DNA from 3 places in the Macrococcoides bohemicum genome. Region 2 is predicted to be linked to each of the others. Evidence: predicted binding sites of a transcription regulator. Region 2 holds the regulator's gene; each other region holds the start of a gene.
What was found. The regulator CtsR, encoded in region 2, represses protease genes until heat stress. The targets are predictions, from matches to a motif close to ATGGTCAATAAAGGTCAAACA.
Positions count from the first base shown of each region.

Region 1: HT586_RS05500 (ATP-dependent Clp protease ATP-binding subunit) is a predicted target of CtsR. The motif match lies at 1,484-1,504, and genes of this name have one in related genera.
Region 3: clpB (ATP-dependent chaperone ClpB) is a predicted target of CtsR. The motif match lies at 1,877-1,897, and genes of this name have one in related genera.

Region 1 is NZ_CP054482.1:1,055,641-1,058,935, reverse strand. Features, by position in the region: gene HT586_RS05500 (ATP-dependent Clp protease ATP-binding subunit) at 1-1,407, opposite strand, end outside; gene HT586_RS05495 (transglycosylase family protein) at 2,089-2,820, shown strand; gene HT586_RS12515 (transglycosylase family protein) at 3,043-3,295, shown strand, end outside.
Region 2 is NZ_CP054482.1:2,265,468-2,268,762, reverse strand. Features, by position in the region: gene HT586_RS11835 (NupC/NupG family nucleoside CNT transporter) at 1-729, opposite strand, end outside; gene HT586_RS11830 (CtsR family transcriptional regulator) at 915-1,376, shown strand; gene HT586_RS11825 (UvrB/UvrC motif-containing protein) at 1,388-1,780, shown strand; gene HT586_RS11820 (protein arginine kinase) at 1,770-2,780, shown strand; gene HT586_RS11815 (ATP-dependent Clp protease ATP-binding subunit) at 2,793-3,295, shown strand, end outside.
Region 3 is NZ_CP054482.1:827,552-830,846, reverse strand. Features, by position in the region: gene clpB (ATP-dependent chaperone ClpB) at 1-1,860, opposite strand, end outside; gene HT586_RS04355 (Crp/Fnr family transcriptional regulator) at 2,035-2,730, shown strand; gene HT586_RS04350 (metal-sulfur cluster assembly factor) at 2,760-3,068, opposite strand; gene HT586_RS04345 (Cof-type HAD-IIB family hydrolase) at 3,165-3,295, shown strand, end outside.

The DNA of each region.
Region 1 (3,295 bases), 1.1 Mb from region 2:
AATTAATGCTTCTTTATTACCAAATAAATCAACAGCTAACTGTTTTGCGAGTTCTGTTTTACCTACGCCAGTGGGACCAACAAACAAGAAGCTACCGATTGGTCGGTTGCCTTCGTCAAATCCAGCACGATTTCTACGGATTGCTTTTGCCACCGCCTGTACCGCTTCATCTTGACCGATAATTTTTTCTGATAATCTATCTTTAATATTTTTCAGACGTTCAAGATCGTTACTATCCATCTGCGAAACAGGAATTCCAGTTAATCTCTCAACTGTTCCTGCTACATCATCAACTGTTAACGTATTTGTTTCGACGCTTTTCTCTAGACTATCCTTTATTGATTTAATCTCCATTTGTAGTGCATTTGCTTGTTCATAATCTTCTCTATCTACTGCTTTTAATTTTTCTTGTTCAAGCTGTTCGATTTGTTTTTCTGATTGAACAGTATCAACAACTGTATGATTAGAAGAAACATGTGCTGCAGTGATATCCAGTAAATCTATCGCTTTATCCGGTAATAATCTTTGCGGAATATACTGAATCGATAACTCAACACAAGCTTTAATCACATTATCAGGTATTTCTACTGCATGATGTTGTTCATATTTTTCTTTTATACCTTCCAATATTGCAATTGTATCCTCTGCACTTGGCTCATTCACGACAACTTCATTGAATCGACGAGATAAAGCTGGATCTTTTAAAATATTGTTACGATATTCATCTTGAGTAGTAGCACCGATAATTGTAATATCTCCTCTGCTTAATGCTGGTTTTAAAATATCAGATAAGCCTTTACTACCAGAATCAGCACCAGTTGCTCCGCTACCGATCATTTGATGAATCTCATCTAAGAATAATACGATATTATCTTGTGCTTTCACTTCATCAATTAATTTTTGAACATTTTCTTCAAAAGCACCACGATATTGTGTCCCTGCTTCAAGCGCAGAAATATCTATTGAAATTATTTCTTTATCTTTAATTGCCTGTGGTACATCTCCGTCAATAATAGCTTGAGCTAAACCTTCGACAATCGCAGTCTTACCAACCCCTGCTTCACCAACTAAGATTGGATTATTCTTTATTCTTCTACTTAATACTTCTGCTGTATTACGTATTTCTTTTGAACGTCCAATCACTGGATCTAGTTTTCCATTACGTGCTTCTTCAGTTAAATTTCTACCAATCTTTGATAAAAACTCACCCTGCACATTGTTATTTTGATCTTTTAATCGTTGTGCCTGATTATCATTAAATTGGTTATTTTGTATATGTTGAATTACTTCAGGTGTTACTTCCTGCCCATTAATATAAAATTTGCGCTTCACTTGACCTTGTCCTAATTCATTAAACATTCTATTGAACATTGCATCAAAGTTACTGTCAAAAATTCCGTTATTCATAAATAATCACTCCTATTTAGTTGTAAGTATTACTACAAAGGGTATTATGTTCCTTTGATACTCTTATTATACTAAATTAGTCAAAGAAGGTCAAACATTATTTTGACTTTCTTTGACCTTTATTTTTATTTTATTACTTTAATTATTTCTTATAAATTCTGTAGCAAAATAATCAACATTTATAACCAACAATTATAATAGAAGAAACTCAAATTAATATATGGTAATTAAACGTTCATTTTTCTTTGCAAATTATGATAAATAAATCAGAAGTATAGTATCCTTTTAAAAAATTTTTATTTGTGACCATTTTTTGACAAACATATTAGTTGCAAAATGTTTATATATATTTAATCCCTTTCATCTCCTATATTTAATCAGCATCAGTGATAATAAAAAGATTATTCTACTTTTACATAAAATGTAAGGTAATTGAATAAAATCATCTTTTTCTTACTCAAAATTTTTGAACTTAAAGAATATATATGGTCTAATATGAACCGTTACAGAAAAATAAACTTTGCATTTTAGTTTGTTTATCCCGAATAAACATTATTCTAATTAATCTGTAACTTATAAAAATATATTTTTTAATTGTTTCTACTTGTCGAAATACACATCATTATCGACAAAGAAAGACGAGAAACATTGAATTTTTAAATTACTGGAGGATTATATATTATGAAAAAAGCATTATTAACATCATCATTAGCATTAACGTTAGGCGTAACAGGATTATCAGGAGTAAATGGTTCACACGAAGCACAAGCATCAGAAACGACACAAACAGCTAAAGTGGATTTCAATGAACTGGCAAACTTAGCGAGAAACAATTCAGAAACATTAAATGAACGCCCAGTGCATGCTGGAGCTTACAATTATTCATTTAATAAAGATGGATATTCTTATAACTTTGAATCAGATGGTGTTTACTGGACATGGGAATATAAATACACTGGAGCAGCAGATACGATTGTAAATAAAACATCTACTCAACCTCAAGCTGTAAAACAATTTGATAGTGTTAAAGAACAAACACCAATTCACAAAACAACTTATCAAGCACCAGCAAAACAATTTAAACAAGTGAGTTATCAAGCACCAGTTCAACAAAAAGCACCAGTGCAACAAAGTGCTTACAAAGCACCCGTTTCACAAACATCAACATCAAACGTAAGTGTTAATACACATTTACAGTTAATTGCACAACGTGAATCAGGTGGTAATATCCGTGCGATCAACACTACTTCTGGTGCAGCAGGTAAATATCAATTCTTACAAAGTACATGGGATACAGTTGCTCCAGCTTCATGGAAAGGAAAATCACCAGCTTCAGCACCTGAATCAGTTCAAGATGCAGCAGCCGTAAAATTATATAATGAGTACGGTGCACAACACTGGGTTACAGCTTAATATTTAAATTATTACATGGGAAGAATGCTCTAAATAGCATTCTTCGCTTTTTATATTACAAAAACATTTCGACATTGTAATGAATTGTTATTTTACTGTAACGTATGTAATGATATTATGTGTTACATTATTAATGTCGAAAGAGAGATAATTATCGACAGTCAACTTTGACAATCGATAACGAAAATAACAAAACGTAAATTAATGGAGGACTTATATATTATGAAAAAAGCAATCTTAACATCATCATTAGCTTTAGCTTTAGGTACAACGTCGGTAGCATCTGCTGGTCAAGCATACGCTTCAGAAACTGAAAATACTCAAAAAGAATCTGTAGACTTCGCTCAATTAGCTGAATTAGCTAAAGCTGAATCTGCATCATTAAACGAAAAACCAGTTCATGCTGGACCATACCACTACGAATTCAGCAAAGATGGATTCTCTTATGAATTCAAATCAGATGGTATCTACTGGA
Region 2 (3,295 bases):
GAATGATTGTTTCTTTTCATCCGTATTTGTACCCATAATTACAGCATCTTCTTCTTCTGCTGAAACAACGTAAGGGTTGATGATTGAAGCAACGATAAAACCACCAAATAAGTTTAAGATAATAGCTGTTACGACATATTTAGGTTCAATCATCGTAAAATATGCACCGACGATAGATAGTGATACCGTACTCATCGCTGAAGCTGTTAACGTATATAAACGGTGCTTCGGAATATATGGTAATTGTTTCTTAATAGAGATAAATACTTCTGATTGACCTAAAATTGCTGCTGCTACTGCATTAAATGATTCTAATTTCCCCATACCGTTTACTTTAGAAATCAGCCATCCTAAATATTTAATGATAAACGGTAAGATCTTTAAGTACTGCAAGATTCCGATTAAAGCTGAAATAAAAGTAATCGGTAATAATACATCCATAAAGAAAGTTGAAGCGGCAGGTACTTTACCGACAGCTGGATTTTCCAGACCGCCAAATACGAAGTTGACACCTTGTTCTGCATAGCCTAGTAAATAACCGAAACCGGTAGCTAATGCTTCTACTAATTTAATACCACCTGAAGTTTTAAGTAAAAGAAAAGCAAATAGAAACTGAATGGCCATCATTATGCCGATATATTGCCAACGTACACTCTTTTTATCTGAACTCATAACCCATGCAAGTAACAAGAACACAACAAGACCGATGATACCGATAATATAATTCATGAAATCTCTCCTTTAGTCATATTTTTTATACTATAAATATCATACTACACAACGAATGAAAGCGCTAAACATTTTTTCGACTTATCATGAAAATTTGTTCATCAAAAAAGGTCAAACAAAATATTTGATTAACAAAGTAGGATTAAATATAATTAAGTCAAAGAAGGTCAAAGGTGGGTGATGTCATGCACAATATGTCAGATATAATTGAACAATATTTAAAACAGTTACTTGAAGAAGCGCAGGATGATGTTGTCGTAATTAAACGGGCACATATTGCTGAAAAGTTTGATTGCGTTCCATCACAGTTAAACTACGTCATTAAAACGCGCTTCACAAATGAACACGGCTATCAGATTGAAAGCAAACGTGGTGGCGGAGGTTATATTCGTATCACAAAAATTGAATCAAATAATAAGGCAGCGTTTATTGAGCATTTAATGGAATTAACGGGGAAACAGATTTCACAACAAAATGCTGAACGTATTATAGAAGGTTTACACCAAAATGAATTGATTAATGAGCGAGAGAAAAAGATTATACTTGGTACGATTCATCGTGATGTTTTAATGATGGATGTACCTTATCGTGATTATATACGCGCTAATATTTTACAAAATGTGCTGAATATCATTCATTATAACTAAGGAGAGATTGTATGCCATACGAAGAAGAATTTTCAATGAATCAGTTACTCAAACACTTGTTAAATAGTGGTGAGTTTCAAGCAGCCCATACACCTGACAAGTGTCCAAATTGTGGACTGACTTTAAGAGAAGCATTACACATCGGCAAATTTGGTTGTCATGAATGTTATAACACATTTAGTGATTATGTACCGCAAGTTATAGAGCGCGTACAGGCTGGTAATTTACAGCATATTGGTGTAACACCACATAAATCACAGGAAAAGATTGCACTGAAGAAAAAGATAGAAGCACTGGAAGAGAAATTACAATCATTAGTAGAGAAGCAAGCATTTGAAGAAGCGGTTGGTGTGCGTGATGAAATCCGTGCACTTAAGGAAGGTGGAGATACACATGCTGAATAAACATCTTCAGAATATATTAAGTGATTGGATGCAGTCAGCTGATGAACCCGCTGTTATCTTGAGTTCACGTATCAGGCTCGCACGTAATCTGGAAAATTTCGTTCATCCGATGATGTTTGCTGAAGATACTGCTGATAAAGTAATTGAAGAAGTGTCGAATGTATTAATAAAGGATTACGAACTAATCAAGATGACTGAAACACCGATGAAAGAGCGTCAAATGTTGGTAGTAAAACATTTGATTAGCAAAGAATTGATGGAGGCAAAGCACGGAGCTGTATTAATCAATGAAGATGAATCTGAAAGTATCATGATTAACGAGGAAGATCATATTCGTATACAAGTATTAGGTCACGATTTGTCGCTACATCATTTATATGAACGTGCACGCGTTATAGACAAAAAACTTGATGAAAAATTAATGATTTCTTATGATGAGCACTATGGTTATCTTACAACATGTCCAACCAATATTGGAACAGGCTTACGTGCCAGCGTTATGTTACATTTGCCGGGACTTTCTATTATGAAGAGAATGTCGCGAATCGCACAAACGATTAATCGATTTGGATTCACGATTCGTGGGATTTACGGAGAAGGTACACAAGCTTTAGGACATGTATATCAAGTGTCAAATCAACTGACGCTCGGTAAATCAGAAGAAAGTATCATCGATGATTTAACACAGGTGGTTGAACAGATTATTGAAGAGGAAATCAATATGCGTAAGCGTATGAATAATTATGATCATATCGATACAGTAGATAGAATTTACAGAAGCTTAGGGATATTGAAATATAGTCATAAAATTTCTGTAGAAGAAGCGAGTCTTAGATTAAGTGAGATTAAACTGGGTATTGATATGGGCATCATAAAAGATACTCCGTTTAGATTCAATGAACTGATGGTTGCTATACAGGCACCATTTATTGATAAATTGTATCCAGAGAATAAACAAATAGATGAAAAAAGAGCACAAATGCTACGAGAGCATTTGTAAGGAGGATAAAATATGTTTGGTAGATTAACTGAAAGAGCACAGCGTGTGTTAGCACATGCACAAGAAGAAGCGATTCGTTTAAATCATAATAATATCGGTACAGAACACTTATTATTAGGTCTTGTGAAAGAACCTGATGGAATTGCTGCGAAAGTGTTAGCGGCATATAACATTACAGAAGAAAAGGTTGTACAGGAAGTTGAACAATTAATCGGTCATGGCACAGATATGGGTGGAACAATTCAATATACACCACGTGCTAAAAAGGTAATTGAATTATCGTTAGACGAAGCACGTAAACTTAACCATAACTTTGTTGGTACTGAGCATATTCTATTAGGATTAATTCGTGAGAACGAAGGTGTTGCAGCACGCGTGCTTGCAAATCTTGATTTAAATATTACGAAAGCGCGTTCTCAAGTTGTTAAATTATTAGGTAGTCCGGAAATGGATGCTAAAGGCCACGGTGAAGCTAAAGCACAAGGCACACCAACATTAGATGGATTAGCGCGTGA
Region 3 (3,295 bases), 920 kb from region 2:
TAACGTTTTAGCAAGTTCAGTTTTACCGACCCCCGTTGGTCCTAAGAATAAGAAGCTACCGATAGGACGATTAGGATCTTTAATTCCTGCACGTGCACGGACAACTGCATCTGCTACTAAATCAACAGCTTCATCCTGACCAACTACACGTTCATGTAGAATCTCAGATAATTTTAATAATTTCTCTTTTTCAGTTTCTACAAGTTTACTAACCGGAATCCCTGTCCACTGAGACACAATGTAGCCAATTTCTTCTTCAGTAACGACTTCTCGAATTAAACGGTCAGTGCCTTTCGTTTCTTCAATTAAACTATCTTCTAGATCAGCTAATTCTTTCTCAACTTGCGGTATCTTACCATATTGTAATTCAGATGCTTTACCTAAATCGTAGTTACTTTGAGCTTCTTCAAGCGCTGTACGATATTTATCAAGCTCAGCTCGTTTTTCCTGTACGACGCTAATTTGAGATTTTTCTTTCTCAACACGTGCCTGTAAAGTCTGCTGTTTCTCTTTCTCATCTGCAAGTTCACGTTGTAGTTCAGATAAACGGCTTTGACTCTTACTATCTGTTTCATTTTTCAATGCTTTTTCTTCAATCTCAAGTTGTAACACACGACGATTCACTGCATCAAGTTCAGTTGGATTTGAGCCCATTTCAGTACGAATCGTAGCACATGCCTGGTCTACAAGATCAATCGCTTTGTCTGGTAAGAATCTATCTGTAATATAACGGTCTGATAACTCAGCTGCTGCTACAAGTGCTGTATCCTGAATTCTTACACCATGATGCACTTCATAACGTTCCTTTAAACCACGTAAAATAGAGATTGTATCTTCTAAATCTGGTTCAGCTACATTAACTTTCTGAAAGCGACGTTCTAAAGCTGAATCCTTTTCAATATATTGACGGTATTCATTTAAAGTTGTTGCACCGATACAATGTAACTCCCCACGCGCGAGCATTGGCTTTAACATATTACCTGCATCCATGGCACCATCTGTTTTACCTGCACCAACTAACATATGGATTTCGTCGATGAATAATAAAATTTTACCGTCTGATTCTTTTACCTCTTTCAACACTGCTTTTAAACGTTCTTCAAATTCGCCACGGAATTTTGCGCCTGCAACAAGTGCTGATAAATCAAGTTCAAATATCGTTTTATCTAGTAATGCATCAGGCACATCTTTTTTTACAATACGTTGTGCTAATCCTTCTACAATTGCTGTTTTCCCTACACCTGGTTCACCAATTAAAATCGGATTATTTTTTGTTTTACGGCTTAATATACGAATCGTATTACGCACTTCTTCATCGCGACCGATAACCGGATCCATTTTTCCGTTTCTTACTTCCTCTACTAAATCACGTCCATATTTCTTTAATACTTCATATTGAACTTCCGGATTTTGTGTCGTCACGTGGTTTCCCCCTCTAATCTGATTAATAATTTCTTGTATTACTTCAGCTTTATTACCGACAAACAATCTTGTAGGTTCATGCGTTTCAATTGCAGCCAAAATAATATGTTCTACAGAAATATAATGATCATCCATTTCATCCATCTTTTTTTCTGATGCATTCAGTAACTGATTAATTCCATTGCTTAAATATTGTCCATATTGGATATTACCCTCTACTCGGGGTATTTTTGTTAACGCTTCATTTAAAATTCTTTCATATGCTTTAATATCTAAATTACTGCGTTCAAATACAGTATTTAACATGCTGTCACTTTGCAATACAAAATGTTTCATTAGATTTTCTACTTCAATCGCCTGTAGTTTTTCTTCTACTGCGTCATTTTGAGCATACTCTAAGGCAGCCTGTACGTTATATGTCATCTTTTCTATATTCATGAAATCACCTCAAAAAAGTTTGACTATCTTTGACTATAATATCATTATAAAACCATTTCATATAAAAAACAAATTATCCACCTCGAATCAAACACAAAGTAATAATTTTATAAGAAATCATTATTTCTTGTATGATATAATATAATAAATCTAATAAAGTTACGGGTGATACAAATGGTACATACTGAATACCATGAAGCAATGAGTATAATTAATTATATAACCGAAGAAGGAAAGCTTGAGACATATGATCAAAATCAATATATTTATCAGGCAGAGGATCCTGCGAATGCAGTATATGTCATTAAAAGTGGAAATGTAGTTATTCATCGTGTATTAGAAGATGGTAAAGAATTTTCAATGAAATTACTTGGCCCAAGAAATATCTTTGGTTCTACAACCTTATTTTGCGGATTAAAAAAACATTCTCTATTCGCTAAAACAAAGACAAAAGTCTCTGTTTATAAGCTTGATATTGAACAGTTTGAGAATGCTATATTAAATGACGAAGTATTAAACTACGAATGGTTATTGTGGATTCAAAATGAAAATGCTAAGCAGGAATATAAATTAAGAGATTTATACACATTGGGTAAGAAAGGTGCAGTATACTCGACTCTAATAAGACTATCGAATACTTATGGCATCACTACTGATGACGGCATCCAGCTTAATATTGATATGACGAATAATGAGTTAGCTACCTTTGGGGGTACAACACGTGAAGGAGTCAACCGAATTATCAGCGAGTTGAAGTCAAAAAATATCATAACAACTCAAGGTAAACGAATTACTATAAAACATATTGACTATTTAAAAGATCAGATTAATTGTGAAAATTGTCCAATCAATATATGTAAGATAGAATAAAAAAAGAGACATGAATATGTCTCTTTTTTTTAGCTTACACCTAATGCTATTTTAGCGTAACGGCTCATCATGTCTTTTGACCACACTGGATTCCAGACGATATTTACTTCAATATCTTTTACTTCTGGTAATTCTCCTAGAGCAGTTTTAACCTGATCGATAATTTGAGGTCCCATCGGACATCCCATCGATGTTAATGTCATATCTACATTTACTAATCCATCATCATCCATATCAACGTGATAAACTAATCCTAAATTTACGATATCTATACCTAATTCTGGGTCAATTACATTTTCTAATGCACCCATAATACTATCTTTCATTGCTTCTTCCATTCATATCACCTCATTCTTTGTTATAATCTTAATATAACAAATATCAGTCATATTTCAAATTAATAAATTTTCATACTGATTAAAGGAGTTTTTACTTTGGAACAACATCTCATTTGCCTCGATTTAGACGGTACTTTACTCAATAGCAATCAACAGATTACACCCTATACAAAAGAAATAATAAAGAAAGTACAGGCTTTAGGTCATCATTTTATGATTTCAACGGG